Regions from separate parts of the Comamonas sp. B-9 genome, predicted to be linked through region 1. Evidence: riboswitches for the same ligand, from Rfam matches in the RefSeq annotation. Region 1 holds a riboswitch; the other holds the start of a gene.
The links. A riboswitch is a leader RNA that binds a small molecule or an ion and turns the genes downstream of it on or off. The one in region 1 is predicted to bind cobalamin.

Region 1 (15,713 bases):
TAGTCGTAGCGGTGGACCATGCGGGTGCTGGCATCGTAGTCATAGCCTTCGATGTTCTTCCAGTGGCGGTCGGCCTTCATATGGTAAGTCTCGTTGCGCAGCACCAGCGCCTCGCTGACGTTCCACTCGGCCTTCAATTTGTAGCGCTGGTCCTTGTAGTGGATGTCGCTGTCAAGAAAGTTGAAATTGCGGTCGCGCAGCGCCGCCACCGGCTTGCCATCGACCACCGGGGTGCCAAAGTAGCGCTCGGGCCGCTGGTCGCTGACATCGGCCGTCAGGTCCAGGCGCAGATCGCTGCTCGCCTGCCAGCGGATGGCGCTCATGATCTTCTTGCTGTCGCTGTTGCCCAGTTGGCGTTCGCCATCGCTGCGATCGCCGTAGACATCCAGGCGGTAGCTCAGGCTGTCGCTCAGCGCGCCGGTGCTGCCCAGGCCCGCACGGGCCGTGCCGTGGGAGCCGGCGCCCAGCAGCACCTCGGTCGATGTGATGCGGCTGGGTTCCTTGCGCACCGCGTTCACCGTAGCGCCCATGGTGCCGCTGCCGTACATCAGCGATGCGGGGCCGCGCAGCACATCAAAGCGCTCATAGCCCCAGCTGGAATTGGGATAGGCCACGGTGCCGGCTGCGACCCCCAGGCTCAGCCCGTCTTCGGCCACACCCACCGAGTTGACACCGGTAAAGCCCCGGCTGGAGAACGACAGCCCGCCATTGCCAGGGGTGCCATTGGCGCTCAGGCCCACGCTGCGGCCCACGGCATCGACCACCTCGTAGTCGGCACGCTCTTGCACCTGCACGGCCGAGACCGAGCTGACACTGGCGGGCAGGTCCTGCAGCGGCACGGCCAGCTTGCTGGCCGAGGTGGAAGGCAGCTGGAGCGCATTGGGCTCGCTGCGTTGGTCGCTCACCACCACTTCGGGCAGTGAGGCTTCTTGGGCATGGGCCACTGCGATGCCCAAGGCGGGCAGGCACAGAACACAGGAGCTGCCAACGAGGCGCAGGGAGGACGAGAGCCGCTGGGCAGCCAGGAGCCGGTTTTTCGGAAAGGGAACTGCAGTCATTTGAACAAAAGGCGCTAACTGCCTGATGCGGGGGCTGCACTGCACGCGGTCACCCCCAGGACGGGGTCGCGCGAAGAACCGCCGTCCACACCCCGCAGACAGTTGAGAGAGCACGTGCTGGCCAGAGGCACAGCGCGCACTGCGACTAGGAACAGGCCGGTCTCCGGGCTTACAGGCGGTGCAGCGCAGGCGCTGACCCGGTAGCCGGTCTTCCCAGGATGCGGGCGTCTTGTTGCCTGGCAGGCGTGGACACTCTTTCAACCCCAGTGACTGGGCCCGCGTGGGAGCGGGCCGCATCGGCTACGTTTCCTGTCTACCGTTGCGGGGGCAGCCAAGGCTTGGGGGAGCGCACTCCCGACCTTGTTCCCGTTTCACTTGTGCAATACAAGCACCTGTAGATAGGCTTTTTTCAAAGCGCAGCCAGTGTACCAGCCGCAGGCCCGGGCAGCGCCTTTTCGTCCAGGCCGGTGTCAGCTGGGCGATACAGCGCATGCCCCAGTGGCTGTATCAGCCCTGCGGCAGCCGCGTCGCATAGCCGATAAAGTCAGTGCTGCGCAGCTGGCCCAGCAGCCACTGCCGAAAGCTCGCCTGGATCGGGCGCTCTCCCCCGCCCCGGCGGGTGTAGAGGTGGAACTTGGGCGTTCTGTCCATCGGCAGCTGGCGCAGCAGCTCGGCCCCAAAGGGAGCCAGCAGCTTGCCGCTGTGGATATAGCTGAGCGCATCGACATAGGACAGCAGGCCCACGCCCTGCCCGCTGAGCACCGCTTGCAGCATCGCATCGTGCGTGTGCAGCAGCATGGGGCTGACATGCTTGCCGCCAGGATCCAGGCCCAGCATCGCATAAATGTCCTGCCACAGGCTGTTGTGCGTCAGCGGCGATATCAGCCGGTGGTGCGGCAAATCCTGCGCGCTCTCCACCGGGTGCTGGGCCAGCAGCTGGGGCGTGGCGACGATGACCTTGAGGTCTTCGAGCAGCGGCGTTTCATCGAGATGGTCCACACCGCCGTAGCCCCAGACAATGGCTGCGTCCAGATCACTGCTATCGAACGAAGGCAGCTCCACACCGATGGAGATGCGCAGGTCGAGCTCCGGGTAATCCTTGGTGAACGAGGGCAGCGAGCGGATCAGGTACTGGGTTGCAAAATACGGGCTGACCTGGATATGGAACTGCGCATCCTTGTGGTGGGAACGCACTGCTTCCAGCCCCTGGCTCAGCGCATCAAGCCCCTGCTCCACATAGTGGTACAAGGTCTGCGCCTCGGCGCTGGCCGCCAGGCCCCGCGCGCCGCGCTCGAACAGCTGCACATCCAGCGCACTTTCCAGCTGCTTGAGTTGCTGGCTGGCGGCCTGCGGCGTCAGGCACAGCTCATCGGCCGCCTTGCGGATGGAGCCATGGCGGTAGACGGACTCGAACACGCGCAGTGGCTGCAGGGGCGGTAGCTTGTATTTCATGGAGGGGCGCCGGGCAGGAGGGAGGAACGCCCGGGCTGCCGATGATTATAGGTCGCAGCCCGGCGCCCAGCGGGCCGGCATGCCAGCGCTCTTGCCCGCTGCGCCCTGCCCCGCTGATGCATAAAAAAACGCATCCATAAGGGATGCGTTCGGGCTGGCGCAGCGCTCAGCAGCGCATGGCCTTACTGCACCGGATCGCCATGCATCGGCAGACCGGTGCGGTCCCGGCTGCTGACCAGCGCCACGAGGCCGATGATTGCCGCGCCGATCAGGTAGTAGGCGGGCACGACCGGATTGCCGGTCTGGGCAATCAGCCAGGAGTTGATCATCGGCGCGGTGCCGGCAAACATCGCCACGGCCACGTTGTAGCTCAGTGCCATGCCCTTGAAGCGCACGCTGGTGTGGAACATCGAAGGAATGATCGAGTAGATGCTGCCCAGCAGCATGGCCAGACAGAAATTCAGCACCATCAAGGACGAGATCTTGGCGGCGGTGCTGCCTTCGAGCAGCAGGTGAAAGCAAGGCACGGCCAGTACCGCAATCGCGAGGCTCGCAGCGATCATCATCGCCTTGCGGCTGAATTTGTCGGCCAGCAGGCCCATGATGGGGATCATCACCACCAAAAAGAGCTGCGGGCCCAGCGAGAGCTTAAGGCCGGTGGCCACATCGACATGCAGCGCGCTGACAAAGTAGGTCGGGATGTAGGTGACGACGGTGAACAAGGTGACATTGGTCACGATGATAATGCCGGCCGACTGGAACAGCTCCTTCTTGTGGGTGGCGAACAGCACCTTCCAGCTCGCCTGGGCCAGTGCGTCATGCTGCTGCTTCATGGCCATGAAGGTGGGGGTCTCTTCCAGGTACTTGCGGATATAGAGGCCAATGGCGCCCAGCGGCAGCGCAATCAGAAACGGAATGCGCCAGGCCCAGTCCAGGATCTGGTCGGCGCTGAAAAACACCGTCAGGATGGCCGAGACCGAGGCACCGAAGAAGAAGCCGGCCATGCAGCCCACTTCCACCCAGCTGGTGAGCAAGGTGCGGTTGCGGTCGCGGCAGTACTCGGCCACAAAGATGGCCGCGCCACTGGCCTCGCCCCCGGCCGACAGCCCCTGCATCAGGCGCAGCACGATCAGCAGCAGCGGCGCGGCAATGCCGATGCTCGCATAGCCGGGCAGCACCCCGATCAGGAAGGTGGAGATCGCCATCATGATGATGGTGATGGTCAGCACCCGCTTTCTGCCGTACTTGTCGCCCAGCGAGCCAAAGAAGATGCCGCCAATGGGGCGGGCAAAAAAGGCAATCGCAAAGGCCGCCCAGGAGGCGGTGATCTGCATGGTGGGCGAGCTGGTGGCAAAGAACACCTTGCCCAGCACTGCTGCCAGGTAGCCGTAGACCGAGAACTCGAACCACTCGACAAAGCTGCCCACCACCGAGGCCAGCACCACGCGGTTGAGCTCCTTGGATTGCACCGCGCGCGGCGCCACCGCCGCTTGGGGGGACGACCAGTCCGAAAGGCTTGCACTTGGGGCGGCAAAGCCATCTGCCATGGGATTGTGTGTGCGCATCGAGCTACCTTGAGTTCTTCAGTGAGAGAAAAAGTGGAGAACGGGCCAGCGGCTGGGCCACTGGCCATCGTCATGCGATCAGACCGGCGTCAGCCGCTTGGCATGGGCGTAGTCCGCCTCTGCCTGCTCGGCGCTGATGTAACCGTAGTCCACATCGCGCTGCACCAAGGCTGGCGGGCGCTGGGCCGCATCGCCGTTGCCGCCGCCGCCGGGCAAGTCCAGAATCAAACGGCGCCCGGCCGGGATCTGCTGCTTGCCCTTGCCGCGCAAGGCGGTGCCGTCATCCAGCGACACTTTGCCCAGTGCACCGCTTTGGCCGCCGTTGTGGCCGCGCGCTGCAAAATGCACGCGGTCGAACATGGCGTTCAGGTCAAACTCAAAGCCTTCTGCCGAGCCCACCTCGATGCGCTGGCCCAGGCCGCCCCGCCAGCGGCCGGCGCCGCCCGAGTTGGGGCGCAGCTCCTTACGCCAGATGATGATGGGGCCGATGCTCTCGGTCACCTCGACCGACATGGCCTGCACGCCGCTGGGGAAGGCGGTGGCGCTAAGGCCGTCGCTCGAGGGCCGCGCACCGGTGCCGCCGGTGTTGAACATCAGGATCTCGTGCTGCTGGTTGCGCGTCGCCTGGGTGATGCCCTTGAAGCGCATCTGCAGGTTCCACAGCGAGCTGGCCCCTTCGGCCGGAATCTCACCCTGGCAAATGGGCTGCAGCGCACCCAGCACCACATCGGGGATCAGGTGGCCGATGACATGGCGCACCGAGACCGGGCGCGGGCGGTGGGCATTGAGGATGCAGTCCTCCGGCGCGCTGATCTCAAAGGGCTCCAGCGAGCCCCAGTTGTTGGGAATCTCCGGCGCAATCGCGCATTTGAGCGCGTAGGAGGCATAGGCCTTGGTGTAGGTCAGCGGCACATTGATGCCGTAGCGGCTCGGGTCCGAGGTGCCGGCAAAGTCGGCGCGCAGCTTGTCGGCCGCAATCTCCACCGCAACGACCAGTTCGATGGGCTTTTCATAGCCATCGACGGTCATCGCATAGCGCTGGGTGCCATCGGGCAAGGCGGCGATGCGCTCGCGGGTGGCGCGCTGGCTGTTCTCAAAGATGAAGCCAGCCAGGTCTTCCAGGTCGCGCAGTTCAAACTCGGCCAGCATGCCCTTGAGGCGGCGCATGCCGGTGGCATTGCAGACGGCCAGCGAATGGAAGTCGCCAATCACTTGGTCGCGTTCGCGCACGTTGTTGCGCAGGATCTCGATCAGGTCCTCATTGAGTGCGCCTGCGCGGAAGAACTTCATCGGCGGAATGCACAGGCCCTCCTCGTAGACATCGCTGCCGTCCGGGCCAAAGCCGCGCCCGCCGATGTCCACCACATGGGCGGTGGCGGCAAAGTAGCCGATATGGTCGCTGTGGCCATCGCGGCCATAAAACACCGGGGTGACGACGGTGATGTCGTGCAGGTGGCCGGTGCCCAGCCAGGGGTCGTTGGTCACCAGCACATCGCCATCTTGCAAGGTGCTGCGCTCAAAGCGCTTGGCGAAATGCGCGACCGACTCAGCCATGGAATTCACATGGCCGGGCGTGCCGGTGACGGCCTGGGCCATCATGCGGCCCTGCTTGTCGAACACGCCGGCCGACAAATCGCCCGCCTCCCGCACGCTGGTACAAAAGGCGGTGCGGATCAAGGTGACCGCCTGCTCTTCGACCACCGAGATCAGGCGGTTCCACATGATTTGGTAATGAACGTCTGTATTGTTTGCCATGATCACACTCCGCTGTCCATGCGCTCGACCAGCATGCAGTCATCTGCCTGCAGCACCACCTTGAAGCCCGGGCTCACATAGGTCGAGGTTTCCTTCTCCACAATCACCACCGGGCCGGGCACGGCCTGCCCCCTTGGCAAGCCCAGGCGCTCATAGATATCGCAGGCATAGAATTGGCCCTGTTTGCCGTCAAACACCTCGCGGCGGTCCAGCACCATCCCGGCACCCTTTTGGGGCGTGCCGCCCTGCTGCAGCTCGGCCTTGGCCGGCGGCAAGGTCTTGGAACGCAAGGACAGTGCCCAACTCACCACTTCGATATCGAGCCCGTCGATCGCGTGGCCAAACAAGGCCACATAGTTCTGCACAAAGGCCGCGTTGAGCGCGGGCACGCTGTCCGGGTCAAAGTGCTGCACAGGCACCGACACAGGGATCTCCCAGCCCTGGCCGCAGTAGCGCATAAAGGCACGCAGCTCCTTGACGGTCTCGCCGTCGTAGCCGGTGTCGTGCAAAAAGGCGCTCACCTCGACCTCCATCTCGCGCAGCATGGCATTGACGGCCTCGCCATCGAACTGGCTCATGCGCATCACCGAGCTGCGCAGCGACTCATAGGCAAAGGGGGTGCGCAAAAAGCCGATGGCCGAGCCCACGCCGGCGCCCGTCGGGATCAGCAGGCGATGGATGCCCAGCTTTTCACACAGCCGCACCGCATGCAACGGCGCTGCGCCACCGTAGGCGATCATCGTGTAGGCCTCCAGGTCCTGGCCGGACTCCACGGCATGCATGCGCGCGGCATTGGCCATGTTCTCGTCCACCACTTCGGCCACGGCGTAGGCCGCACGCACCGCGTCCAGGCCTTGCGCCTGGCCGACATGGGTGGCCATGGCGTCTTGCGCGGCAGGCATGTTCAGCCGCATGCTGCCGCCGGCAAAGCGTGCCGGGTCCAGCTTGTGCAGCAGCAAGTCGGCATCGGTCACCGTGGGGCGCGTGCCGCCCCGGCCGTAGCTGGCAGGGCCGGGTTCCGAGCCCGCGCTCTCCGGCCCCACACGCACCTGGCGCATGTCGTCCACATGGGCGATGGAGCCACCACCCGCGCCGATCTCGATCATCTCGATGACGGGGATGGAGATCGGCATGCCGCTGCCCTTTTTGAAGCGGTAGCTGCGCGCCACTTCAAACACGCGCGCCGTCTTGGGCACATGCTGGTCGATGAGGCAGATCTTGGCGGTGGTGCCGCCCATGTCAAAAGACACCACCTTGTCCTGGCCGTACTTGGCCGCAAAATCGCTGGCGTAGATGGCGCCACCGGCTGGGCCGGATTCGAGCAGGCGCACCGGGAACTCGGCCGCATTGGCCAGCGACATCAGCCCGCCGCCCGAGTGGATCAGGTAGAGCGGGCAATGCATGCCCTCTTCCACCAAGGCCTGGGCCAGGCGCTGCAGGTAGGAGGACATGAGCGGCTTCACATACGCATTGGCGCAGACGGTGTTGAAGCGCTCGAACTCACGGATCTGCGGCGACACCTCGCTGGAGATGGACACCGACAGCTGGGGCAGCGCCTCTACAATCAGCGCCCGCACCCGCTTTTCATGGGCCGGGTTCTTGTAGCTGTGCATCAGGCCCACGGCCACGCTGTCGTACGCACCCTCGCGCAGCTGGGCAATCACGTCCTGCACCTCTGCCTCATCGAGCGGCTGCAGCTCCTGGCCCTTGGCATCAAGCCGGCCTTGCACGGTATAGCGGTGGTTGCGGGCAATCAGCGGCGCGGGCAGCTGGATGGCCAGGTCGTACTGCTCAAAACGGCCCTCGTTGCGCATCTCGATCACATCGCGAAAACCTTCGCTGGTGATGAAGGCGGTCTTGGCGCCGCGCCGCTCAATCAGCGAGTTGGTGGCCAGGGTCGTGCCGTGGATCACCGTGCCGATCTGCGCTGGCGCAATGCCTGCCTGGGCTGCCGCCTGTTTGAGGCCGGTGACGATGGCGCGCTCAGGTTTTTCATAGTCCGTCAGGACCTTCTCGCTGAACAGGACGCCATCGACCTCGAGCGCGATATCTGTGAAAGTGCCGCCGATGTCTGCCCCGGCGCGTATGACTTGGCTTGTTGCCATCTGGTATCTCCGAATCATGCAAGCTGTGTGGATCAGAAGCTCTGACCTGGCAGCGATGATCAAGTGATCGCCCAGTCGGCGCAAACAAGAAATTCGAGGGCGGGCACAAGCTGTGCTTCGCGGGTAAAAACCATTACGCGCTAACCCGGTGGCCATGCACTGCAGCAGCGCAGCAATGCCTGGTTTTGGGTGGCCGATGCACCAGGCCAGCGCGCTGCTGCACCATGCGGCGGCAGCTTGCACCAATCAGGGCGGACAGGTGCTGTAAAACCGCCAAGAGATGCTTGTGTAAAGCTTGGAAGGACAGCAAAAAATGCGAGGCTATAGGCGCGCCAGGCCTTAGCGATATACCGCATTCAGGCACCGGATTCAGCCACAAAAAAAGCCCCAAGCAAAGCTTGGGGCCTGTACGCAGAACAGCAGAAGAATTACAAATCCAGGGCCAGCTGGCTCTTATCGTCAGCGCTGGTTTCCACTTGCCGCAGGCTGCATTCCACCTTGATGGGGGTCTTGACCATGCAGCAGCAGGGAACCACCTCATTGGGTCCGACAAAGGCCAGCGGCTCCTGGGTGTAGACGACTTCGCCCTCCACCAAGGTGAGACGGCAGCTGCCGCAATAGCCACCACGGCACTGGTACTCCACATCGTGGCCCGTGCGCTCCAGCGCTTCGAGCAGGGTCTCCCCTGGCAGCACGCGTATGAGGGTGTCCGTGGTGCTGACGGTGGTCACAACTCGATTCCGCTCAGGTCATCGAGCGAGACTTCGGCGTTGATCTGGCCCACCAGGTAAGAGCTCAGCTCCACCTCTTGCGGGGCCACCTGCACGGTGTCGGACGACAGCCAGGTGTTGATCCAGGGGATCGGGTTGCTCTTGGCGTTCTCGAACGCGGGCTTGAGCCCGATCGCGGTCATGCGGATATTGGTGATGTACTCCACATACTGGCTCAGGATGTCCTTGTTGAGGCCAATCATCGAGCCGTCGCGGAACAGGTACTCGGCCCACTGCTTTTCCTGCAAGGCCGCGGTCTTGAACATCTCAAAGCATTCCTGCTCGGTCTCTTTGGCGATCTTGGCAAAGTCCGGATCGTCCTGGCCCGAGCGCATGATGTTGAGCAAGTGCTGGGTACCGGTCAGGTGCAGCGCCTCATCGCGGGCAATCAGGCGGATGATCTTGGCATTGCCCTCCATCAGCTTGCGCTCGGCAAACGCGAAGGAGCAGGCAAAGCTCACATAAAAGCGGATGGCCTCCAGAATGTTCACATTCATCAGGCACAGGTACATCTTCTTCTTGAGCTGGTACACATCAATCTGGTGCACCACGCCATTGATCGTGTGGCTGCCTGCGCCCAGCTGGGCGTGCAGCATGGCATCACGGATCAGGTCATCATAGTAGGACGAGATATCGCCCGCACGCAGCTTGATGCTCTCGTTGCGCATGATGTCGTCAAAGATCACCGAAGGATCGTTGACGATGTTGCGCAGGATGTGCGTGTAGGAGCGCGAGTGGATGGTCTCGGAGAACGCCCAGGTCTCGATCCAGGTCTCCAGCTCGGGCAGCGACACCAGCGGCAGGAAGGCCATGTTGGGGCTGCGGCCCTGGATGGAGTCGAGCAGCGTCTGGTACTTCAGGTTGCTGATGAAGATGTGCTTTTCGTGGTCGGGCAGGTTCTGGTAGTCGATCCGGTCCTGCGTGATGTCTACTTCCTCAGGGCGCCAGAAAAACGAGAGCTGCTTTTCGATCAGCTTCTCGAAGATCGGGTACTTCTGCTGGTCGTAGCGGGCGACATTGACCGAATTGCCAAAGAACATCGGTTCCTTGAGCTGGTCATTGTCGACCTTGGAGAAGGTGCTGTATGCCATCGCCTTCTCTCCGCTTAGATCTTGCAGGCGCCGCTGGCGCAGTCGTCTTCTGCGGCTGCGCCCTGCATGTCTTCGGCACCGTCACGGGTGTTGTGGTAGTACAGGGTCTTGACACCAAACTTGTAGGCCTGCAGCAGGTCCTTGAGCAGTTGCTGCATCGGCACCTTGCCATCGGTAAAGCGCTGTGGGTCGTAGTTGGTGTTGGCCGAGATGGACTGGTCGACGAACTTCTGCATCAGGCCTACGAGCTTCAAGTAGCCATCGTTGTTGGGCATTTGCCAGAGCAGCTCGTACTGGCCCTTCAGGCGATCGATCTCCGGCACCACCTGGCGCAGGATGCCGTCCTTGGACTGCTTGACCGACACAAATCCACGTGGAGGCTCGATGCCATTGGTCGCGTTGGCGATCTGGCTGGAGGTCTCGGATGGCATCAGCGCCGTCAAGGTCGAGTTGCGCAGGCCGTGGGTCTTGATCTCGGCGCGCAGGGTTTCCCAGTCCAGGTGCAGGGGCTCATCGGTCAGCGCGTCGATGTCCTTCTTGTAGGTGTCGATCGGCAGGATGCCGGCCGCGTAGTTGGTCTCGGCAAAAGCGGTGCAAGGGCCGAACTCGCGCGACAGCTGCACCGAGGCCTTCAGCAGGTAGTACTGGATGGCTTCGAAGGTACGGTGGGTCAGGCCATTGGCCGAACCGTCGGAGTAGCGCACGCCGTTCTTGGCCAGGTAGTAGGCGTAGTTGATCACGCCCACGCCCAGCGAGCGGCGCTTTTCGGTCGCAATGCGGGCGGCGGCCACCGGGTAGTCCTGGTAGTCCAGCAGCGCATCGAGTGCACGCACGATCAGGTCGGCCAGCTCTTCGAGCTCGTCGGTCGATTCGAGCGCGCCCAGGTTGAAGGCGGACAGGGTGCACAGCGCAATTTCGCCGTTCTCGTCCTTGATGTCTTCGAGCGGGCTGGTGGGCAGCAGGATTTCCATGCACAGGTTCGACTGGCGCACGGGAGCGACGGCCGGGTTGAACGGGCTGTGGGTGTTGCAATGGTCCACGTTCTGGATGTAGATACGGCCGGTGCTGGCGCGCTCTTGCATCATCAGCGAGAACAGCTCCACCGCTGGCAGGGTGCGCTTGCGGATGGATTCGTCGGCCTCGTACTTGACGTACAGCTCTTCGAACTTGTTCTGGTCAGCAAAGAAGGCCTCGTACAGACCGGGCACATCATGGGGCGAGAACAGGCTGATGCTCTGGCCCTTGATCAGGCGCTGGTAGAGCATGCGGTTGATCTGGATACCGTAGTCCAGATGGCGGATGCGGTTTTCCTCGACGCCACGGTTGTTCTTGAGCACCAGCAGCGACTCGGCTTCCAGGTGCCACAGCGGGTAGAACAAGGTGGCGGCACCACCGCGCACGCCGCCCTGCGAGCAGGACTTGACGGCCGACTGGAACATCTTGAAGAAAGGCAGGCAGCCGGTGTGCTGCGCCTCGCCGCCCCGGATCTCGCTGCCCAGCGCGCGGATGCGGCCGCCGTTGATGCCGATACCGGCGCGCTGCGAGACGTACTTCACAATCGCGCTGGTGGTGGCGTTGATGCTGTCGAGGCTGTCATCGCACTCGATCAGCACGCAGGAGCTGAACTGGCGCAGCGGTGTGCGCACGCCCGACATGATGGGCGTGGGCAGCGAAATCTTGAAGCGCGAGACGGCGTCATAGAAGCGCTTGATGTACTGCAGACGGCGGTCGGCCGGGTACTTGGCAAACAGGCTCATCGCCACCAGCACGTAGAGGATCTGCGGGCTTTCGTAGATGCGCTTGGTCACCCGGTTTTGCACCAGGTACTTGCCTTCGAGCTGCTTGACGGCTGCGTAGGAGAAGTCCATATCGCGCCAGTGGTCGATGAAAGCATTGATCTCGTCGTACTCTTCGCGGCTGTAGTCGGCCAGCAGGTGCGGGTCGTACTTCTTGAGCTCGGTGAGCTTTTGCACATGGTCGTACAGGTGCGGCGGCTCGAACTGGCCAAAGGCGATCTTGCGCAGGTGGAAGATCGCCAGGCGCGCTGCCACGTACTGGTAGTCCGGTGCGTCTTCGGAGATCAGGTCGGCCGCAGACTTGATGATGGTTTCATGGATCGCATCGGTGCGGATGCCGTCATAAAACTGGATATGCGACTGCAGCTCGATCTGTGAGACCGACACATTGCTCAGGCCTTTGGCCGCCCAGTCAATCACCCGGTGGATTTTGTCGAGGTCGATAGGCTCAACGCGACCGTCACGCTTGGTGACTCTCATAGTGCTTGTCTGGTTCATTTGCGATGTTTCTAATGGGATAAAAAACGCAGGACCACGGGCGCAAGACGCGGCAGTCCCGCGCCAAAACGCGCCAGGCATGGCTGGCGCGTTTTGGCTGGCGCGAGACCAGCATCAATAAACCTGTGGGGGAAGCGGTGGACACTACATATGGTGTCTATGGGCTTGAGTGTACGCTACCTGTAGCGTTCTTGGCAGCAGAAAATCAGGCCCGATTTCTGCTAGGCACTGGCTGTTTCAGCGAAGAATGCAGCAAAATCAACGCGCAGGGAGCCGGTAAATATATGTATCCGGGTGGGCACATTCCCGGTGATGAAGAGGGGCATCATCCCCCCATGTTGATGGCGATCACCATCTGGTTGATTGCCTGGCTCATCAAGCCATAGACCAAGCTGAATGGCGGGCGGTACTTCGCCCTTTTGCAGCACCGCCCAAACGAAAAACCTGCTGCACTTGCGTGCAACAGGTTTCGATAAGGATGGTCGGAGCGGTGGGATTCGAACTCACGACCCTCTGCTCCCAAAGCAGATGCGCTACCAGGCTGCGCTACGCTCCGACTAAGCCGTTATTGTATATCGAGCCGGAGCCACTTCCGGCGAAAAATGATTACTTTGACAACTTTTCATCTGCCGGGGCGGTTGGCGAGACAGCCGCCCTGCCCGCTGCGCAGCAAAAACGAGAGGGCCGCGCCAAGCGCCATGCATGAAGCAGAATGTGAAAGATGGTTGCCAAAGATGCTTGCCGGCACTCCATCTGAATAAACCGCGCGATATCGCAAATTGCCAAGAATCGCCAAAACAAAAAAACCTGCTGCATTTGCATGCAACAGGTTTTTAAATGGAATGGTCGGAGCGGCGGGGTTCGAACTCGCGACCCTCTGCTCCCAAAGCAGATGCGCTACCAGGCTGCGCTACGCTCCGACTAAGCCGTTATTGTAACCAGGGTTTTGGCAGCTGCATTTCGTATTTGACGATTTTTTTACAGCGGCCTCCACCCATGCGGTTAACGTTGTTGGGTCGGTGCCGGGCCGCGGCCAGGCAGGTGACGGAAAGTGATGCGGCCCTTGCTCAGATCGTAGGGCGACATCTCCAGCGACACCTTGTCACCGGCCAGAATGCGAATGTGGTGCTTGCGCATTTTGCCGCCTGTGTAAGCGATCAGCTCGTGGCCGTTGTCCAGCTTCACGCGAAAGCGCGAATCGGGCAGCACTTCGGTCACGGAGCCCTGCATCTCAATCAGTTCTTCTTTAGCCATATAAGTCGACGAATCCTTGTCTAGTGGTGCATGTGCGAAACCGGTTCGCCATGCTGTTCTCAGTGCCACCAACAAGCGGTGGCTCTCTCCATGGTTCGGGAGGGCCATGCCAACTCTCGCCACCCAAGGGGCAAGGGTCTGCAAGGCAACCAAGCGGATATCTGCCAGCCCGACAACGGGGCGCAACAGCCAGCATCCCACACAATATTGACGGCGCAGCTGCCAGGGCAGCGAGCGCCTCCAAGCTATAAAAGCTTGCAAAGCTCTCTATTGTACTATGTTGCCGCCAATTCCGCTGTGGCTTGTCTCGTATAAACGCCGCCGGTGATCCGCAGGCCCGCATGGCTGTGCTGGCAGCAGCAGCGCCGGCGCATCGTTTAGCATGGCGCATGCATGCGCGGCTGGCTCCAGGCCGTGCCACCCAATGGCTCCCTCTCCTTCACCAACAAACACCATGAACGCTGCATCCCCCCGCTACTGGCTGATGAAAAACGAGCCGGACGAATATGGGATCGACCATGCGCTCAGCGCCCCTGATGCCACCATTGCCTGGGATGGGGTGCGCAATTACCAGGCGCGCAATTTCATGCGCGATGACATGCAGGTGGGTGACGGTGTGCTGTACTGGCATTCGAGCTGCGCCGAGCCCGGTATTTACGGCATCGCCCGCATTGCAGGCCGGCTGCGGCCCGATTCCAGCCAGTTTGACCCGCAGTCCAAATACTATGACCCCAAGTCCAAGCCGGAGGCCCCGCGCTGGTTGATGCTCGATGTGCAGGCACTGCGCAAGATCAAGCCCATCTCGGTGGCTGCATTGCGCCAGTACCCCGAGCTGCAAGACATGCGCGTGCTGCAAAAAGGCAATCGCCTGTCGATCACGCCGGTGGACGAGGCGCATTGGCGCTTTATCATGGACCTGGTCAAGGCCCAGGGCTAATGCGCGCGAGGAGCGCTGCCAGCACCGCCCTGCCCCCGTTGGCGGCAAGCGCTGTTGCATAATACAAAACCCGTGAGCTGCCCATGCAATAAGCACCGGCAGCTATTTTTTTGATACCACCTTTGCGCCCAGGAATCCCCATGGCTTTTGCTGACAACCTCCAGTCCCTGCCCTCCATCGACCATATCGCCGAGCTGCAACTGATCGATGCCGAAGGCCAAGTTGCAGCCACCATTCCCAATGCCCCCGGCAAGGCGGGTTCGGCCAAGGTCTACAACGCACTGGCCGCCAAGCATGGCGGCATCAATGTGGCAGCGGCCGAAGAAGGCCTCACGATCTTTGCCGAGCACACGGACGACGCCAAGGCCCGCCCCGGCGCGCACCCCAATATCGACCGCCTGCTGGAGGTGATCGCCTCCGGCAAGGGCTATACCGTCAAGATCGTCTCGGCCTGAGGCACCTGGGCCGCTTGCAGTGCCAGCGCAGCTGCTGGCTGGCTGGCATAGGCGGCCACAAAGCGCTGCAGCATCTGCTGGGGCACGGGCGTGTCGCTCAGCTGCTCCAGCATCGCCGCCGGCTCAAAACCTTCAGATTGCAGCACCTGCGCGCGCAGCTCGATGCAGGCGGCAGCCACCGTTTGGCTGAACTCCGGATGGAACTGGGTGGACACCGCATGGGGCCCATAGCGCACGACCTGGTGCGGATCATGGGCCGAGCGGGCCAGTACCCGGGCGCCGGGCGGCAGCTCCAGCACCGTCTGCATATGGGTCAGGTTGGCTTTGAAATGCGGGCCTGAGCCGACCAGCAAGGCCTCGTGCTCTGCGCCTGGCAGCAGATCAATATCCAGGCAACCCATCTCGCGGCCTTGCGGGTGGTAATCCACCCGGCCACCCAGCGCATGGGCCATCAGCTGGTGCCCGTAACAAATGCCAAAGAGCGGCATGTCACGCGCCATCGCCTCCCGTATCCATTGGGCGGTCGCCTCGCTCCAGGGCAGCAGGTCCGTCACCATCGCCCAGGAGCCGGTGATGATCGCGGCGCTGTGTGCATCATGCGGCGGCAAGGCCTCGCCCTCGAACACCCGCACCACCTTGAAGGCGGGCCCAGCGGCGAGGACGGTGGAAAACCACAGCGGCAAATCGCCGACCTGGGCACGGATATCGTCGGGCGGTGTGCCGACCTGGATGAGCAGCAGAGATTTTTCAGACACGGTTGAAGGCATAAAGAATGGCTGGCCCATGCACTGTAATGCAGGCCAGCCCCGGATGGCCTTCAAGCCGGTGGATTTAATGGGCAGTTTTGCGTCAATATCGGAAGCGCAAGGTCGACTGGCGCACCACCTCAGGGAGCTGCTGGGCCTGCGCGTAGGCTTCGCGCAAGCGGCTCGCATCGTTGACGCCTTCGTTGACGGTCTTGCGCAGCTGCTGCAAGG
Region 2 (15,713 bases), on a different contig from region 1:
GGCCTGTCGGCCTTTTTGTACGGCAGCAAGTACGAAGACGGGCGCGCGGCGGCCTCGGGGTTTCTGTTCAAGCGCGGGCTGCTTCTGGTGCTGCTGGAGGTGACCGTGGTCAACTTTGCCTGGACCTTCCAGTTCCCGCCCACCAAGATCTTCCTGCAGGTGATCTGGGCCATTGGCCTGTCGATGCTGATGCTGTCGGCCCTCGTGTGGCTGCCGCGCCGCCTGATCATTCCGCTGGGCCTGCTGCTGGTCGCCGGCCACAACCTGCTCGACCACCTGCACTTTGCGCCCGACCATGCGCTGCACACGCTCTGGGCCGTGCTGCATGACCGGGGCTGGATCGATGTGAGCAGCAGCCTGCGCCTGCGCACCTCCTACCCGCTGCTGCCCTGGATCGGCGTGATCGCGCTGGGCTACGCGATGGGCCCCTGGTTTGCCAAGGGGGCCGATGCACTGCAGCGCCAGCGCCGCCTGCTGACCTGGGGCCTGGGCCTGTTGGTGGGCTTTGTGCTGCTGCGTGCCGCCAACGTCTATGGCGACAAGCCTTGGGTCGTGGCCGATTCGTTCCTCGTCAGCGCCATGGGCTTTTTGAACATCACCAAGTACCCGCCATCCCTCTTGTTTCTGGCGCTGACCCTGGGCATCGGCCTGCTGCTGCTGTGCGCCTTTGAGCGCCGGCCACAGATGCGCTGGCTGGCACCGCTGACCGTGTTTGGCGCCGCGCCGATGTTCTTCTATGTGCTGCACCTCTATGTGCTCAAGTTCCTCTACCTGGGCGCGCAGGCGATCTGGGGCAACAACCAGGGCGAGGTGTTTGGCTTTGATGCGATCTGGATGGTGTGGATCACCACGGTGGCCATGGGCTTTGCGCTGTACCCGGCGGTGAAGGCCTTTGCCGCCTTCAAGGCCCGCAGGCGCGATATCACCTGGCTCAAGTACCTCTAAGCCGCTTTTTACGCTGCCTCAGGCTGCAGGCCCTGCACCGCTGAGGCAGTCCTTGCACTGGCCGTACAAGGTGATCTCATGGCCCTCGACCAGAAAGCCCGGCGGCGCCATGCCCTTGAGGTCGCCCGGGCAGGCCTGGATATCAAACACCCGGCGGCAGCTGTTGCACTGGAAGTGGTGGTGGTGGTCGTGCGTCGCCGGCTCATAGAGCGGCAGGCCACCGGGCAAGGTGACCACGCGCAGCAGGCCCTCTTCGGTCATCAACTTGAGGTTGCGGTAGACGGTCGCAATGCCCAAGGCCGGCAGCGCAGCACCCGCAATCTCCAGCACCTCTTGGGGTGAGAGTGGACGGCCTTGCGATGCAAAGGCATCGGCGATGGCGGCGCGCTGGCGGGTAGGACGTTGCATGGTCTGACAGGGGCGTTCCGAAGAACGGATGGGCAATCGGGGGAGCGCCCATCATAGCCGCTTGGGCTGCGGCCTGCAGCCAGGCAGCGCTGGCCGCCATTGCCCTCCTTTGCCGCGCTGCTACCTCAGAAAATCTGCAAGGGCATCTCCGCCAGCAGCCGCACCTGGTTCACATTCAGCTCGCCCTGGGTTTGGTTGGCCCGGTGCACGCCGTAGCGCAACTGCAGCGCCAGCCCCTTGGCCTGGCCTTGCTGCACGGTGTAGCGAAGCAGCATGTCGCGCTCCCTGTGTCGGCCGCCACGGCCGCTGGCGCCCAGGTAGTTGGCATACACGCTGCCGGCGCGGCTGTAGTCAATGCCCGAGCCGCGTGTATAGGCGACGCCCGCGCGCAGGCCCGGCGTCAGCCACTGGCCCAGATCGGCCTCGTACTTGAGCTGCCAGGACGCCTCGTGCGGCGCATTGAAGTCCGACAGCTGCATCGCGTTGTCCAGCCAGATGGAGCCCCGGTTGACATAGTCGAATGGCGTATCGCCATCGACCTTCTGGTAACCCAGGCCCAGCTGGTGCATGCCGGCCGCATAGGTCGCCATCAGGCTCCAGGTCAGGTTGTCCACCCGGCCAGCCTTGGCGGCACCGGTGTCTTTGTTGCGGTACAGGTTCAGGCTCAGCGAGAGGCTTTGCTTCTCGGCCAGCGCCTTTTTGTAGACGCCGCCCAGGTACCAGGTGTTCCAGACATCCTCGTATTGGCCGACGTAGCTCGACAGGCTCAGCCCGCTCCAGGGGGTGGCCCAGCTGCCACCGGCAAAGCTGAAGGCACCGCCTTGCACGCCCGAGTAATTGGCCAGCAGGGGCTGGCCGTTCTTGCGCGCATTGCGGTCGGCCCAGCGGGTAAAGCGGCCCGCCTGCAGGCTCAGTTGCGCAATATCGTTGCTGCTGATCTGCCAGCCCCGGTTGGTCTCGGGCAGCAGGCGGGTGTCGGACGAGTGGAAGATCGGGTTCTTGGTACGCATCTCGCCCACTTTCAGCTCGGTCGACGACCAGCGCAGCTTGACGGCCGCCCCTGCGCGGCCAAAGCTGTCCTGCAGGTCCGTGCCGTCCTTGGCGATATAGCGCGGGTTGCTGCGCACCTTGTCGGCCTCCGAGCCCAGGTTGATGCCGCCATAGGCATGTGCATCCAGCCCCAGGCCGACCACCCCTTGCGTGTAGCCCGAGCTGACATTCAGCATCAGCCCATAGGCCGCTTCGGCGGCCTTGTCCGAGCGCGCGCCGCCAGACACCACGCGGGTGCCGTCGCCACGCCGGTAGTCCAGCTGCTCATACACCATGCGGTTGACCATGCCCAGGCTCGCGCCTTCGATCAAGCCCTTGGCCTCGTCCTGCGCGCCGGCCTGCGCATGGCCTGCCGCCAGGGCCAGCGCCGCCAGGCCGCTGTTGCGCGCCATCCATTTGAAATAAGTCATTGTCTGGTGTTGCCCAAAATTGCGATAGCGGTTCAGCGCGGCGCCGAGGCGCGGCTGACGATGTCCTTGAAGCGCTGCTGCGCGCGCTCGGGTACCTCGGCTGGTACCTGCAGGCCGGGCAGCGGCGCATCACCCACCTGCACCAGCATGACCATGCCCATTGCGTAATGGGGCAGGCACTGCACGCCATAGAGGCCCGGGGCATCAAAGCTGACCTCGATCTCCTCGTTGATCTTGCCCTTGAAGGGCTTGGCACCGGCGGGCGCCATGCCCGGGATGCTGACCGCGTCGTGCCCGCTGCTGCTGGCCAGGAACTTGACCTTGTCGCCCGGCTTGATCTGCAGGAACTCGGGTTCATAGGTCATCGGACCAGTGGCACTGCGGTTGCGCATCTTGACTTCAAAAGTCTCGGCGGCCGCCTGGCTGCACAGCAAGGCGCTCAACACAACAGGTAGCCAGGTTCGGTGGTTCAGGGTGGGCATATCGGCTCACAGTCAGGAAGAAGAAAGCGGACGAAAACGCAGCACGCGGCTGCCGTCCCAGGGGTCGACCAGCGCGCTGGCCTCGACGCGAAAAACTTGCGCCAGCAGCGCGGTATCAAGCACCTGCTCGGGCCGGCCCAGTGCGACGAGCCGGCCTTGCTGCATGACGGCCAGCCGGTCGCAGGCCAGCGCCTGGTTCAGGTCATGCAGGGCCACGACCTTGGTGACGGGCAGGCTGCGGATCAAGGCCATCAGCGACAGCTGCTGGTGGATATCGAGGTGGTTGCAGGGCTCATCGAGCAGCAGCACACCGGGCTGCTGCGCCAGCGCGCGTGCGATGTGCACGCGCTGGCGCTCGCCACCCGAGAGGCTGTGCCAAGCGCTGTGGCGGCGCTCCGCCATGCCCACGGCATCCAGGGCCTGCTGCACGGCCTCCCAGTCCTGCGCGGCAAAAGGCTGCAGCGCCGACAGCCAGGGCGTGCGCCCCAGCGCCACCGCGTCTTCAACGCTGATGGCATCCTGCGTCTCGGCCATTTGCGCCACCAGGGCCAGCTCGCGCGCAATGGCGCGGCGCCCCATCTTGTGCAGCGGCTGGCCCTGCAGCAGCACCTGGCCCTCGTTGGGCCGGATCACACCGGCGAGCAAGCGCAGCAGGCTGGACTTGCCCGAGCCGTTGGGGCCAATCAGCCCCAGCATCTCCTGGCGCTGCACCGGCAAGCTGACCTGCTCGACAACCGGCCGGCCCTGCAGGCGCAGGCCCAGCGCGCAGGCCTGCAACACCGGTTGATCCGCAGTGACCACAGGTTCAGCCATCATCCGCGCCTCCGCTGGCTTTTGAGCAGAATGCAGGCAAATACTGGCGCGCCCACCAGAGCGGTGATCACGCCAATCGGCAGCACCTGGCCCCGGATCAGGGTGCGCGAGAGCACATCGGCGGCGATCAGAAACACCGCGCCCATCATGGCGCTGGCAGGCACCAGGCGGCGGTGGCTGACGCCGACCAGCATGCGCGCGGCATGCGGAATGACCAGGCCAACAAAGCCGATCGAGCCGACGATGGAGACCATGACGGCCGTCATCAGCGCGGCAGCCAGCAGCAGCACCAATTGCACCCGGCGCACCGGCACGCCTAGCGCAGCCGCCGACTCGCTGCCAAAGCTGAAGGCATCGAGCGCGCGCGTGTGCAGCAGGCACAGCAGCAGGCCGGTGATCGCAATGCAGGCCGTGAGCACGGTATCGGGCCAGCGCACGCCGCTCAGGCTGCCCAGCAGCCAGAACATGATGCCCCGGGCCTGCTCGGCGCTGCCCGACTTGGTGATGATGAGGGAGGTCAGCGCATTGAAGAGCTGCGAGCCAGCAATGCCGGCCAGCACAATCTGGCCGCTGTTGCGCAGGCCGCCGCTGCCGGCGGCGTGGGCCAGCAGGGCCACCAGCGCAAACGCGCAGAGCGCACCAAAAAAGGCGCCTACGGTCATCGATATGGCGCCCGCACCGATGCCCACGACAGTCACCAGCACTGCGCCGGTGGAGGCCCCGGCCGAGATGCCGAGCAAATAGGGCTCGGCCAGCGCATTGCGCAGCAGCGATTGCAAAATGACGCCCGAGACCGCCAGGCCCGCGCCGCAGCTGGCCGCCACCAGCGCCCGGGGCAGGCGGTAGTTCCAAACAATGCCCTGGCTGATGGGATCGATGGCATAGCTGGCACCTGCCAGCTTGTTGGCCAGCACCTGCAGCACCAGGCTGGGCGACAGCGCCGTCTCGCCAACGGCGATGCCCAGCGCCACGCTCAGCAGCAGCGCCAGTGCCGCGCCCAGGCACCAGGCGGCCCCATGCAGCGGCCTGCGCAGCGCCGATGGGCGCGCTGATGCCGTTGCCACCATCATGCAAGGCCTTGCATCAGCGGCTGATCAACGCGCGGCCGCCGGGCCGAGCTTGCGTACCGCATCGCTGATCTGCTCCATGCCATCGACCAAGCGGATCGAGCCTTGCAGCGCATCGGCATCGACAATGACGATGCGGTTGTTCTTGACGGCATCCATGTGCTGGGTGACCGGGTCCTTCTTCAAGAACTCCAGCTTCTTTTGGTAGTCGTCCGCAGGGAAGCGGCGGCGGTCCATGCGGGCGATCACCAGGATCGATGGATTGGCCTTGGCAATGGTTTCCCAACCCACGGTGGGCCACTCTTCGGACGAGTCGACGATATTGCGCAGGCCCAAGGTCTGCAGCATGTAGCCGGCAACCCCGTTCTTGCCCGCCATGTAGGGGTCGATGGCCAGATCGGCGCTGGAGAACCACAGCGCAGCCGTCAGATGGGGCTGCTGCGCGGCCTGGACCTTGGCGACCGCCTTGGCCTGGCGCTCGCGCAGGTCCTTGACCAGGCGCTCGCCCTGGGGCTGCACATCAAAGAGCTGTGCCAGTTGGGTGATGCTCTTGTAGAGCGCCTGCACATCGTAGGCCGCGGTGCGGGTGCCATCGGCGCCCTTGAGGTTGTTCTTGCCTTCGCAGTCGGAGGGCATCGCATAGGTGGCAATACCCAGGTCATGGAACTGCTCGCGCGTGCCCACGACGCCGTCCTTGCCGACCATCCATTCAAACTGCGACACCACCAGCGCCGGGCGCTTGCCGATCACCGACTCGAAGCTGGGATCGTTGTCCGCCAGGCGCGGCACCTTGTCATTGATGGCCTTGAACTGGGGCAGCACGGCATTGAACCACAGCGAGGTGCCCACCAGCTTGTCGCCCAGGCCCAGCGCATACAGCATCTCGGTGCCGGCCTGGCCGATGGTGACGACCGACGCAGGCGCCTGCTTGAGAGAGACCTCGTAGCCGCAGTTGTGCAGCTGCATCGGATAAGGGGCGGCCCAGGCGGACAGCGGCATGAATACACAGGCAGCCAACAGGGCAGGCAGCGCAAAACGGCGAACAGGCATCGGAATCGTCTCTCCAGGTAGAGGCTGGGCATGCGGGCCGTGCGAGCCGATCCGGTGCGGGCTGCTGCCCGGTGGAGCCAGGACAGCCTTGCGCAGACGAGACGCTGCTCACCGCCCGGACACCCCGCCGGTCATGATCAAAACACACGCACATCCGCCATGAATGGGTTTGCTGCAGCGGCGCTTGCGACGTTCGCCTTGCAGCGCGCACAACCGGCGGCATGCCTGTTTCTCTGTGCAAACCGGGGGCTTGCCAGTGGCTTGTGAATGCATAACCTTGGCAGGTCTCCTGACTGGCCGGTCTGCGCAGACCATCGCCTTCCCGAACCGCAGTTCAGTGGCGCATGGATGGCCTGCTCGCGGCCTACAGTTGCGGGGGCAGTTCCGTTTGGGGCGCTGGCTGCCGGCTCGCGCGCCCTGGATTCCCTCATGCCCCGGCACCCTGCCGTGCGCATGTTCTTGCGAAACCAAAGTGGCTGTACTGTAGCCGATTTACAGGGCCTGCATGCTAAGCTGCAGGCCGTTTGATGGCCATGAACCACCCACCCACTACACCCAGCGCATACGGCATCCGCCGCGTTGACCATCTCGCGCCGGTGGCAGCCTTTTTGCAGGCGGCGCGCCAGGCCATGTTTGGCGATCGGGTCGATACCAGCACACCGCAGGCCGATCTGCGCGACTTTGCCTCGGTCTATGCACCGCCCGGCGGCTGCATGCTGGCGGCCTGGCAGGGCGACCGCATCATCGGCAGCATTGCCTACCGCGCCTATGACGGGCGCTTTGCCCACCTGGCCGTGCCCAGCGCAGGCACCGCCGAGGTGGTGCGCCTGTATGTGGATCCGGCCTGGCGCCGCCAAGGCCTGGCTGGCGAACTGTTCGCGCAGCTGCGGCAGCGGGCGCTGCAGCAGGGTGTGCAGCGGCTCTACCTGCACACGCATCCTTTTTTGCCGGGCGCACAGGCCTTTTGGCAGCGCCAGGGCTTTGTCAGCCTGCACCAGGATGCCGACCCGCTGTGGCAAACCATTCATATGCAGCAGGTGCTGCAGGCCGGTCCCACTCCGACCCATCCGCTACGGACGTAAAAAAACCACCGCATGCGGTGGTTTTCCTGTGGCAGTTGCGCAAACAGCGGATCAGCGCTTCTTGCGGTATTTTTGCAGGGCGGCAATCTGGGCGGCCATGACAGACAGCTCGGATTGGGCCTTGGCCAGGTCAAGCTCGCCCTTGGCGTTCTTGAGGGCTTCTTCAGCCTTTTGCTTGGCTTCAACCGCTTTTTGCTCGTCCAGGTCCTTGCCGCGCACAGCGGTGTCGGACAGCACGGTCACGCAGTCGGGTTGCACTTCGAGAATGCCACCAGCCACGAAGATGAACTCTTCGCCGCCGTCGGCCTTCTCAATGCGCACCGAACCCGGCTTGATGCGGGTGATCAACGGCGTGTGGCGGGCGTAGATACCGAGTTCGCCCATTTCACCAGGCAAAGCCACAAAGCGGGCTTCGCCGGAGAAAATGGATTCTTCAGCACTGACCACATCAACGTGGAAGGTGTTCATCTTTGATCCTCAGAGTGAAAAAGAAACTAGTTCGCGAGAAGGGCTGCGTGCGGCAGCCCGTTCTGCAAAGCTTAGATCTTCTTCGCCTTCTCGATGGCTTCGTCGATCGTGCCAACCATGTAGAAGGCTTGCTCGGGCAGGTGGTCGCACTCGCCGTTGACGATCATCTTGAAGCCGCGGATGGTTTCCGACAGCGGCACGTACTTGCCTGGAGCGCCCGTGAACACTTCAGCAACGTGGAAAGGCTGCGACAGGAAACGCTGGATCTTGCGAGCGCGGGCCACGACGAGCTTGTCTTCGGGAGCCAGTTCGTCCATACCCAGAATCGCAATGATGTCGCGCAGTTCGGTGTAGCGCTGCAGGGTACCCTGCACTTGGCGGGCTACCGAGTAGTGCTCTTCACCCACCACTTGGGGGTCCAGCTGGCGGCTGGTCGAAGCCAGGGGGTCCACCGCAGGGTAGATACCCAGCGAAGCGATGTCACGCGACAGCGCCACGGTGGAGTCCAAGTGGGCGAAGGTCGTTGCTGGCGATGGATCGGTGTAATCGTCCGCTGGCACGTACACGGCCTGGATCGAGGTGATCGAACCCACCTTGGTCGAGGTGATACGCTCTTGCAGACGGCCCATTTCTTCGGCCAGCGTAGGCTGGTAGCCCACGGCCGAAGGCATACGGCCCAGCAGTGCGGACACTTCGGTACCGGCCAGCGTGTAGCGGTAGATGTTGTCCACGAAGAACAGCACGTCCTTGCCTTCGTCACGGAACGCTTCAGCCATGGTCAGGCCGGTCAGCGCAACGCGCAGACGGTTTCCTGGTGGCTCGTTCATCTGGCCGTACACCATGGCAACCTTCGAGTCGTTGAGCGACTCCTGGTTCACCACACCGGCGTCCGACATTTCGTGGTAGAAGTCGTTACCTTCACGGGTACGCTCACCCACGCCGGCGAACACGGACAGACCGCTGTGCGCCTTGGCGATGTTGTTGATGAGCTCCATCATGTTCACGGTCTTGCCCACACCGGCACCACCGAACAGACCGACCTTACCGCCCTTGGCGAACGGGCACACCAGGTCAATCACCTTGATGCCGGTTTCCAGCAGTTCCTGTGCAGGGGCCAGCTCGTCATAAGCGGGCGCCTTGCGGTGGATGGAAGCGGTCAACGACTGGTCCACAGGACCGCGTTCGTCGATGGGGTTACCCAGCACGTCCATGATGCGGCCAAGGGTTGCCTTGCCCACGGGCACGGTGATCGCCTTGCCGGTGTTGGTGACCATCAGGCCACGCTTGATACCGTCCGACGAGCCCAGCGCAATGGTACGCACCACGCCGTCGCCCAGCTGCTGCTGCACTTCCAGCGTCAGGGCAGTGCCTTCGAGCTTCAGTGCGTCATACACGTTAGGCACGCTGCCATGGGGGAACTCAACGTCCACCACCGCACCGATACATTGAACAATCTTGCCTTGTACTTGAGCCATTTGTTGCTCCAATATTGATTTCAGTCGAGCTGTATTACACAGCCGCGGCGCCTGCGACGATTTCCGACAACTCGGTCGTAATCGCAGCCTGACGCGTCTTGTTGTAGATCAGCTTCAACTCGTTGATGACGTTGCCGGCGTTGTCGGTAGCGGCCTTCATGGCCACCATGCGTGCAGACTGCTCGGAAGCCATGTTGTCTGCAACGGCCGAATAGATCAGCGACTCCGCATAACGCACGAGCAGCTCGTCGATCACACTTTGCGCATCGGGCTCGTAGATATAGTCCCAGCCGTGGGATGCAGCCGGTGCCGAGCCCTGGATCGCTTCTTGCGACAGGGGCAGCAACTGCTCCACAACCGAGTCCTGCTTCATCGTATTGATGAACTTGGTGTAGCACAAATAGACCGCGCTCAGCTTGCCCTCAGCGTACTGGTCGAGCAAAACCTTGGCCGGGCCGATCAGCGCATCCAGATGCGGCGTATCGCCCAGGGCGGTAGCGTTGGCCACCACCTTGACACCGACGCGCGTCAGAAAGCCCAGACCCTTGCTGCCAATGGCCACGGCTTCCGTGCTGACACCCGCAGATTGCAGTTCCTTGAGCTTGTTCGTCACGGCACGCAGCACATTGGTGTTCATGCCGCCGCACAGGCCCTTGTCAGTCGTCACCACGATCACGCCCACCTTCTTGACGTCATTCGACACCATGAAGGGGTGGACATATTCGGGGTTTGCCTGGCTCAGGTGAGCTGCAATTGCGCGAATCTTCTCGCTGTATGGACGGGCTGCCTGCATCCGCTCCTGCGCCTTGCGCATTTTGGATGCGGCAACCATTTCCATGGCCTTGGTGATCTTCTTGGTGTTTTCCACCGATTTGATCTTGCCGCGTATTTCCTTGCCTGCTGCCATGATGACTCCTCGACCGGATTAAGCGAAGGACTTCTTGAATGCAGTGATGGCTGCAGTCAGTTCAGCTTCGTCCTTGCCTTCCTTGTCGAAAGCCTTCTTCTCGTTCAGACGGTCCACCAAGGCGCCGTAGCTGGTCTTGAGGAACTGGTGCAGACCCGATTCAAAGGACAGAACCTTCTTGACTTCGATGTCGTCCATGAAACCCTTGTTCACGGCAAACAGCGACGAAGCCATCAGAGCGACAGGCAGAGGGCTGTACTGGGCTTGCTTGAGCAGCTCGGTCACGCGGGCACCGCGGTCCAATTGCTTGCGGGTTGCATCGTCCAGGTCAGAAGCGAACTGTGCGAAAGCAGCCAGTTCACGGTACTGCGCCAGGTCGGTACGGATACCGCCGGACAGGCCCTTGATCAGCTTGGTCTGAGCGGAACCACCCACGCGGGACACCGAGATACCGGCGTTGATAGCGGGACGGATACCGGCGTTGAACAGGCTGGTTTCCAGGAAGATCTGGCCGTCGGTGATCGAGATCACGTTGGTAGGCACGAAGGCCGACACGTCACCCGCTTGGGTTTCGATGATAGGCAGAGCCGTCAGCGAACCCGTCTTGCCCTTGACTTCACCCTTGGTGAAGGCTTCCACGTAGTCCGCGTTCACGCGGGCTGCGCGCTCGAGCAGGCGGCTGTGGAGATAGAACACGTCGCCAGGGAACGCTTCGCGGCCTGGTGGACGGCGCAGCAGCAGCGACACTTGGCGGTAAGCCACGGCTTGCTTGGACAGGTCGTCATACACGATCAGGGCGTCTTGGCCACGGTCGCGGAAGTACTCACCCATCGTGCAACCCGAGTAGGCCGACACGTACTGCATCGCAGCGGATTCAGAAGCGGTAGCGGCCACGACGATGGTGTATTCCATCGCGCCGGCTTGCTCCAGCGCACGCACCACGTTCTTGACCGACGAAGCCTTCTGACCAATGGCCACGTACACGCAGGTAACGCCTTGGCCCTTTTGGTTGATGATGGCGTCGATCGCGACAGCGGTCTTACCGGTCTGGCGGTCACCAATGATCAGCTCGCGCTGGCCACGGCCCACGGGCACCATCGCGTCGATGGACTTGATACCCGATTGCAGGGGCTGATCCACGGATTGACGGGCGATAACACCAGGCGCAACCTTTTCGATCACGTCGGTCATCTTGGCGTTGATAGGACCCTTGCCGTCGATAGGCTGGCCCAGTGCGTTCACCACGCGACCCACCAGTTCTGGGCCCACGGGCACTTCCAGAATACGGCCGGTGCACTTGACGATGTCGCCTTCCGAGATGTGGGTGTATTCACCCAGAATCACGGCGCCAACAGAGTCACGCTCCAGGTTCAGCGCCAGACCGAAGGAAGGTTGACCGTCGGCGGTGGCTGGGAATTCCAGCATTTCGCCGGCCATCACATCGGACAGGCCGTGCACGCGCACGATACCGTCGGTCACCGACACCACCGTACCTTGGTTACGGATATCGGAATTGCCTGACAGACCCTCAATGCGGCTCTTGATCAGTTCAGAAATTTCTGCGGGATTGAGTTGCATTACTCACTCCTTTTCATGGTTTAGCCGAATCCTCGAACTGCATTACGCAGTGAGGGTTGCTTTCATTTGTTCCAGACGGGCCTTGACCGAGGTGTCAAGCACCTCGTCACCCACCACAACGCGAACGCCGCCAATCAGCGACTCGTCCACGGTGGTGCTCAGATTCAGTGGGCGGCCAAAGCGTTTTTCCAGCACGGTGCCCAGCGCATTCAATGCGGAGTCATCCATGGGGAAGGCGCTGTACACCAGCGCATCCGACGAACCGTTGTTACGGTTCACCAGCGCGCGAAATTGCGAGGCCACTTCAGGCAGCGCATCCAGACGGCGGTTTTCCACCACCGTGCGCAGGAAGTTGCGCGCCAGGTCTGACAAGGCCCAACCGCGTGCCAGCGTCACACCGGCCATCACATCGATCACCTGTTCGTTGGTGACGTTGGGATTGTCGGCCAGCAGGCGCATTTCCGGATCGGCGGCAATCGCCGCCAGTTCGTCCGTCCAAGACAGGGCGTCGCTCAAGCCGGCACCTTTTTCGGTGCAGGCCTTGAACAAGGCTTCAGCGTAAGGACGGGCAATGGTGGCGAGTTCTGCCATTTCGTTGCTTCCTTACAGCTCAGTCTTCAGGCGATTGAGCAAATCACTGTGTACCGCAGGATTGACTTCCTTGCGGAGAATCTGCTCAGCACCCTTGACAGCCAAAGCTGCAACTTGCTCGCGCAGCGATTCGCGCGCCTGGATCACTTGCTGCTCGGCATCTGCACGAGCGGCGGCAATGATCTTGTTGCCTTCTTCGGTAGCACGGGCCTTGGCCTCTTCTACGATTGCTTGGGCACGACGGTCTGCGTCCGCGATACGCGACGCTGTCTCATTGCGGGTTGCGGAAAGTTCTTCCTCAACGCGCTTGTTCACAGCTGTCAACTCGGACTTTGCCTTATCGGCAGCAGCAAGACCATCGGCGATTTTCTTTGCTCGCTCATCCAACGCCTTGGCAATAGGTGGCCACACGAATTTCATCGTGAAGAGCACCAGAATCAAGAAGACAATGGCCTGAACGAACAGGGTCGCGTTAATACTCACGGCAACACCTTTCTATCTACGGCGTTGATCGGAGCTTAGGCCAGTTGGAATGGGTTGGCGAAAGCGAACAGCAGAGCGATAGCAACACCGATCAGGAATGCAGCGTCGATCAGACCAGCCAAGATGAACATCTTGGTTTGCAGTTCGTTGATCAGCTCAGGCTGACGTGCCGACGATTCCAGGAACTTGCCGCCCATCAGAGCAATACCGATCGAAGCGCCGATAGCGCCCAGACCAACAATCAGACCACAAGCCAGAGCGACGAGACCGAGAACGTTTTCCATGATGACTCCTGAGAAAAAAAAGAAAGGTTAAGAGAAAAAGGAAAGGGAACAGTTAGTGAGCTTCATGTGCCTGGCCGAGGTAAATCAGCGTCAGCATCATGAAAATGAAGGCCTGCAGAGTAATCACCAGAATGTGGAAGATCGCCCAGATCGTGCCTGCAATGATGTGCCCCACGGGGAGCAACACACCAGAGAGCGACATAGCGGCTGCGCCACCCATCAGGGCAATCAGCATGAACACCAACTCACCAGCGTACATGTTGCCGAACAGTCGCATACCGTGCGACACCGTCTTGGCAACGTATTCAATAATCTGCATCAGCAGGTTGACGATGCCGAGGATCACGGCAAAGACAGGATTCTTGCTGGTACCAAAGGGTGCGGACACCAGTTCGTGCGCCCAGCCGCCCAGACCCTTGATCTTGACGCTGTAGTACAGGCACAGGATCAGCACGGCCGTCGACAGACCCAGGGTGGTCGACAGATCGGCGGTAGGCACGACACGCAGATAAGCGTGGTGGTCACCGGTGGCACCTTGCCACAGCAGCGGCAGCAGGTCGACCGGCAGCATGTCCATCGCGTTCATCAGGAAAATCCAGACGAAGACGGTGAGCGCCAGAGGAGCGATGAACTTGCGCGATTGGGCATTGTGGATATTGGCCTTGGCCTGGTTATCCACCATCTCGACCAGCATCTCGACTGCGGCCTGGAAACGACCAGGCACGCCGGAGGTAGCTGTGCGTGCTGCCAGCCACATCACGAAGATGCCCAGCACGCCCAAGATCACGCTCACTGAGATCGAATCAAGGTTGACCACCGAGAAATCGATGATCGACTTTTGCTTGATATTCTGAAGATGCTGCAAGTGGTGAACGATGTATTCACTTGCAGTGGGTGCATTCGCTTCTGCGGCCATCGGACAACTCTTCTTCTCAATTACAAAATTTTTGCAGATCTGGTCAGCAGCCAAAGCGCCAACCAGTACGTCTTCATCACTACAACCAGACCCAACACCAGCGCCAACCAGTTGAGTCCCGGCACCACCAGTGGCGCCAGCAGTAGCAGCACCACGGTCAGCACCAATTTTGCGATCTCCAAACCAAAGAACCGGACCATCGCAAGATTCTCTTGCCCAGCCCCCAGATGCAGCCGCAATCCACGTGCAAAAAAGGCAGCAGGAATCACCACCGCCGCCGCACCGTATGCCACCGACCACATCCATCCGGCCCGCTGCGTCACCAGACCCACCAACACGGTGAGCACCACCCCGACGACCAGCTGCCACTTCACCACACGCACCACCGATACCGGCGGATGGCGCTGGCGCCACTCTGCTGCTTCTTGTGCAGTCAGGGGCTTGAAGTCCGATTCTTCGGCCACATGTTCTTCTTGTGGAGCATTTGTTGTCATAGTGTTGGCTCCCGGGCAGAACAACCTAGCCAAAGCCTGCGATTATAAGGATAAACCCGTTGCAAACGGGAAGCGTTTTGTTGCGCGTCTGTTTTTTTGCGGCACACAAGCCTCCCTACAGCCCCTTTTGGCGTCAGTTGTATCCGACAAATTCCACACCAGGAAGATGGCTTATCGTCTGATGGCACATCACTTGCAAGCTTCTGTTTTAATAGCAAAATGAGCACCAATACACCTGCTGCAGACCCCAGCGATTCCGGCACCGATCCTCGCAAAGATTCCCTGATCGAATACCCCTCAGACTTTCCGATTAAAGTGATGGGGCTCAATCAGGACGGCTTTGTCCACGCGGTCACCGCCATCGCCAAGGAACACGACCCCTTCTTTGATGCCAGCAAGATAGAGTTGCGCCCCAGCAGCGGCGACAAGTACCTGGGCGTCACCATCACCGTGACGGCCACCAGCCGCGAACAGCTGGACAACCTCTACCGTGCGCTCACCTCCAGCCCCCTGGTCAAGGTCGTACTGTAAGCGGGCCTTGTTGTCACCTTTGTGAACCTTGCCGGCCCTTGGTGGCCGCTTTTCGCCATGCAGACCCGCTTTCTTGGCCAGGCCGATTACGAGCCCACGCTGCAAGCCATGCAGCAATTCACTGCGCAGCGCACGCCGCAAACGCCCGATGAGCTATGGATTTGTGAGCATGCGGCCACTTTCACCCAGGGCATTGCGGGCCTGCCCAGCCATCTGTTGCATACAGGCGACATTCCGGTGGTGCAAACCAACCGGGGCGGCCAGGTCACCTACCATGGCCCGGGGCAAGTGGTCGCTTACCCGCTGATCGATCTGCAGCGCGCCGGCTACTTCGTCAAAGAATATGTGTTTCGCATCGAAGAGGCCGTGATCCGCACCCTGGCCTCTCTGGGCGTGACCGGCCACCGCGTGGCGGGGGCCCCGGGCATCTATGTGCGCCTCGATGACCCCTTCTCCCACGCGATGCTGGCCCAGCGCCCGGTGCAGCGCGATGGCGCCAGCCCCGCAGCCGAGCCGGTGTTTGACGGCCTGGGCAAGATTGCCGCCTTGGGCATCAAGATCAGCCGCCACTGCAGCTACCATGGTGTGGCCCTGAATGTAAAGATGGACCTGGAACCCTACCACCGCATCAACCCTTGCGGTTATGCCGGGCTGCAAACCGTCGATCTTTCTACAATTG

Region 2: it holds a riboswitch for cobalamin, as region 1 does, so the genes downstream of both, H928_RS0105630 (ABC transporter substrate-binding protein) here and H928_RS28860 (TonB-dependent siderophore receptor) in region 1, are expected to answer to the same signal.

What each region holds. Positions count from the first base shown of each region.
Region 1 covers NZ_KE148643.1:11,800-27,512, forward strand. The annotation lists partial or broken gene H928_RS28860 (TonB-dependent siderophore receptor) at 1-1,058, opposite strand, end outside; cobalamin riboswitch at 1,195-1,469, opposite strand; gene H928_RS0119710 (LysR substrate-binding domain-containing protein) at 1,566-2,510, opposite strand; gene H928_RS28865 (MFS transporter) at 2,693-4,075, opposite strand; gene H928_RS0119720 (hydantoinase B/oxoprolinase family protein) at 4,154-5,830, opposite strand; gene H928_RS0119725 (hydantoinase/oxoprolinase family protein) at 5,833-7,935, opposite strand; gene yfaE (class I ribonucleotide reductase maintenance protein YfaE) at 8,364-8,666, opposite strand; gene nrdB (class Ia ribonucleoside-diphosphate reductase subunit beta) at 8,663-9,796, opposite strand; gene nrdA (class 1a ribonucleoside-diphosphate reductase subunit alpha) at 9,811-12,072, opposite strand; gene H928_RS31750 (hypothetical protein) at 12,282-12,476, shown strand; tRNA gene H928_RS0119750 (tRNA-Pro) at 12,570-12,646, opposite strand; tRNA gene H928_RS0119755 (tRNA-Pro) at 12,934-13,010, opposite strand; gene infA (translation initiation factor IF-1) at 13,093-13,344, opposite strand; gene H928_RS28870 (EVE domain-containing protein) at 13,799-14,281, shown strand; gene H928_RS0119770 (DUF2322 family protein) at 14,422-14,736, shown strand; gene H928_RS28875 (glutamine amidotransferase) at 14,709-15,491, opposite strand; gene H928_RS0119780 (YbdK family carboxylate-amine ligase) at 15,586-15,713, opposite strand, start outside.
Region 2 covers NZ_APCR01000567.1:13,899-29,611, reverse strand. The annotation lists gene H928_RS0105660 (DUF1624 domain-containing protein) at 1-945, shown strand, start outside; gene H928_RS0105655 (Fur family transcriptional regulator) at 964-1,353, opposite strand; gene H928_RS0105650 (OprD family outer membrane porin) at 1,479-2,813, opposite strand; gene H928_RS0105645 (pseudoazurin) at 2,846-3,295, opposite strand; gene H928_RS0105640 (ABC transporter ATP-binding protein) at 3,308-4,108, opposite strand; gene H928_RS0105635 (iron ABC transporter permease) at 4,108-5,178, opposite strand; gene H928_RS0105630 (ABC transporter substrate-binding protein) at 5,203-6,225, opposite strand; cobalamin riboswitch at 6,487-6,712, opposite strand; gene H928_RS0105625 (GNAT family N-acetyltransferase) at 6,759-7,307, shown strand; gene H928_RS0105620 (F0F1 ATP synthase subunit epsilon) at 7,359-7,775, opposite strand; gene atpD (F0F1 ATP synthase subunit beta) at 7,847-9,250, opposite strand; gene atpG (F0F1 ATP synthase subunit gamma) at 9,285-10,157, opposite strand; gene atpA (F0F1 ATP synthase subunit alpha) at 10,176-11,735, opposite strand; gene H928_RS0105600 (F0F1 ATP synthase subunit delta) at 11,778-12,326, opposite strand; gene H928_RS0105595 (F0F1 ATP synthase subunit B) at 12,339-12,809, opposite strand; gene atpE (F0F1 ATP synthase subunit C) at 12,845-13,093, opposite strand; gene atpB (F0F1 ATP synthase subunit A) at 13,146-14,009, opposite strand; gene H928_RS0105580 (ATP synthase subunit I) at 14,030-14,503, opposite strand; gene H928_RS0105575 (YbeD family protein) at 14,723-15,034, shown strand; gene lipB (lipoyl(octanoyl) transferase LipB) at 15,092-15,713, shown strand, end outside.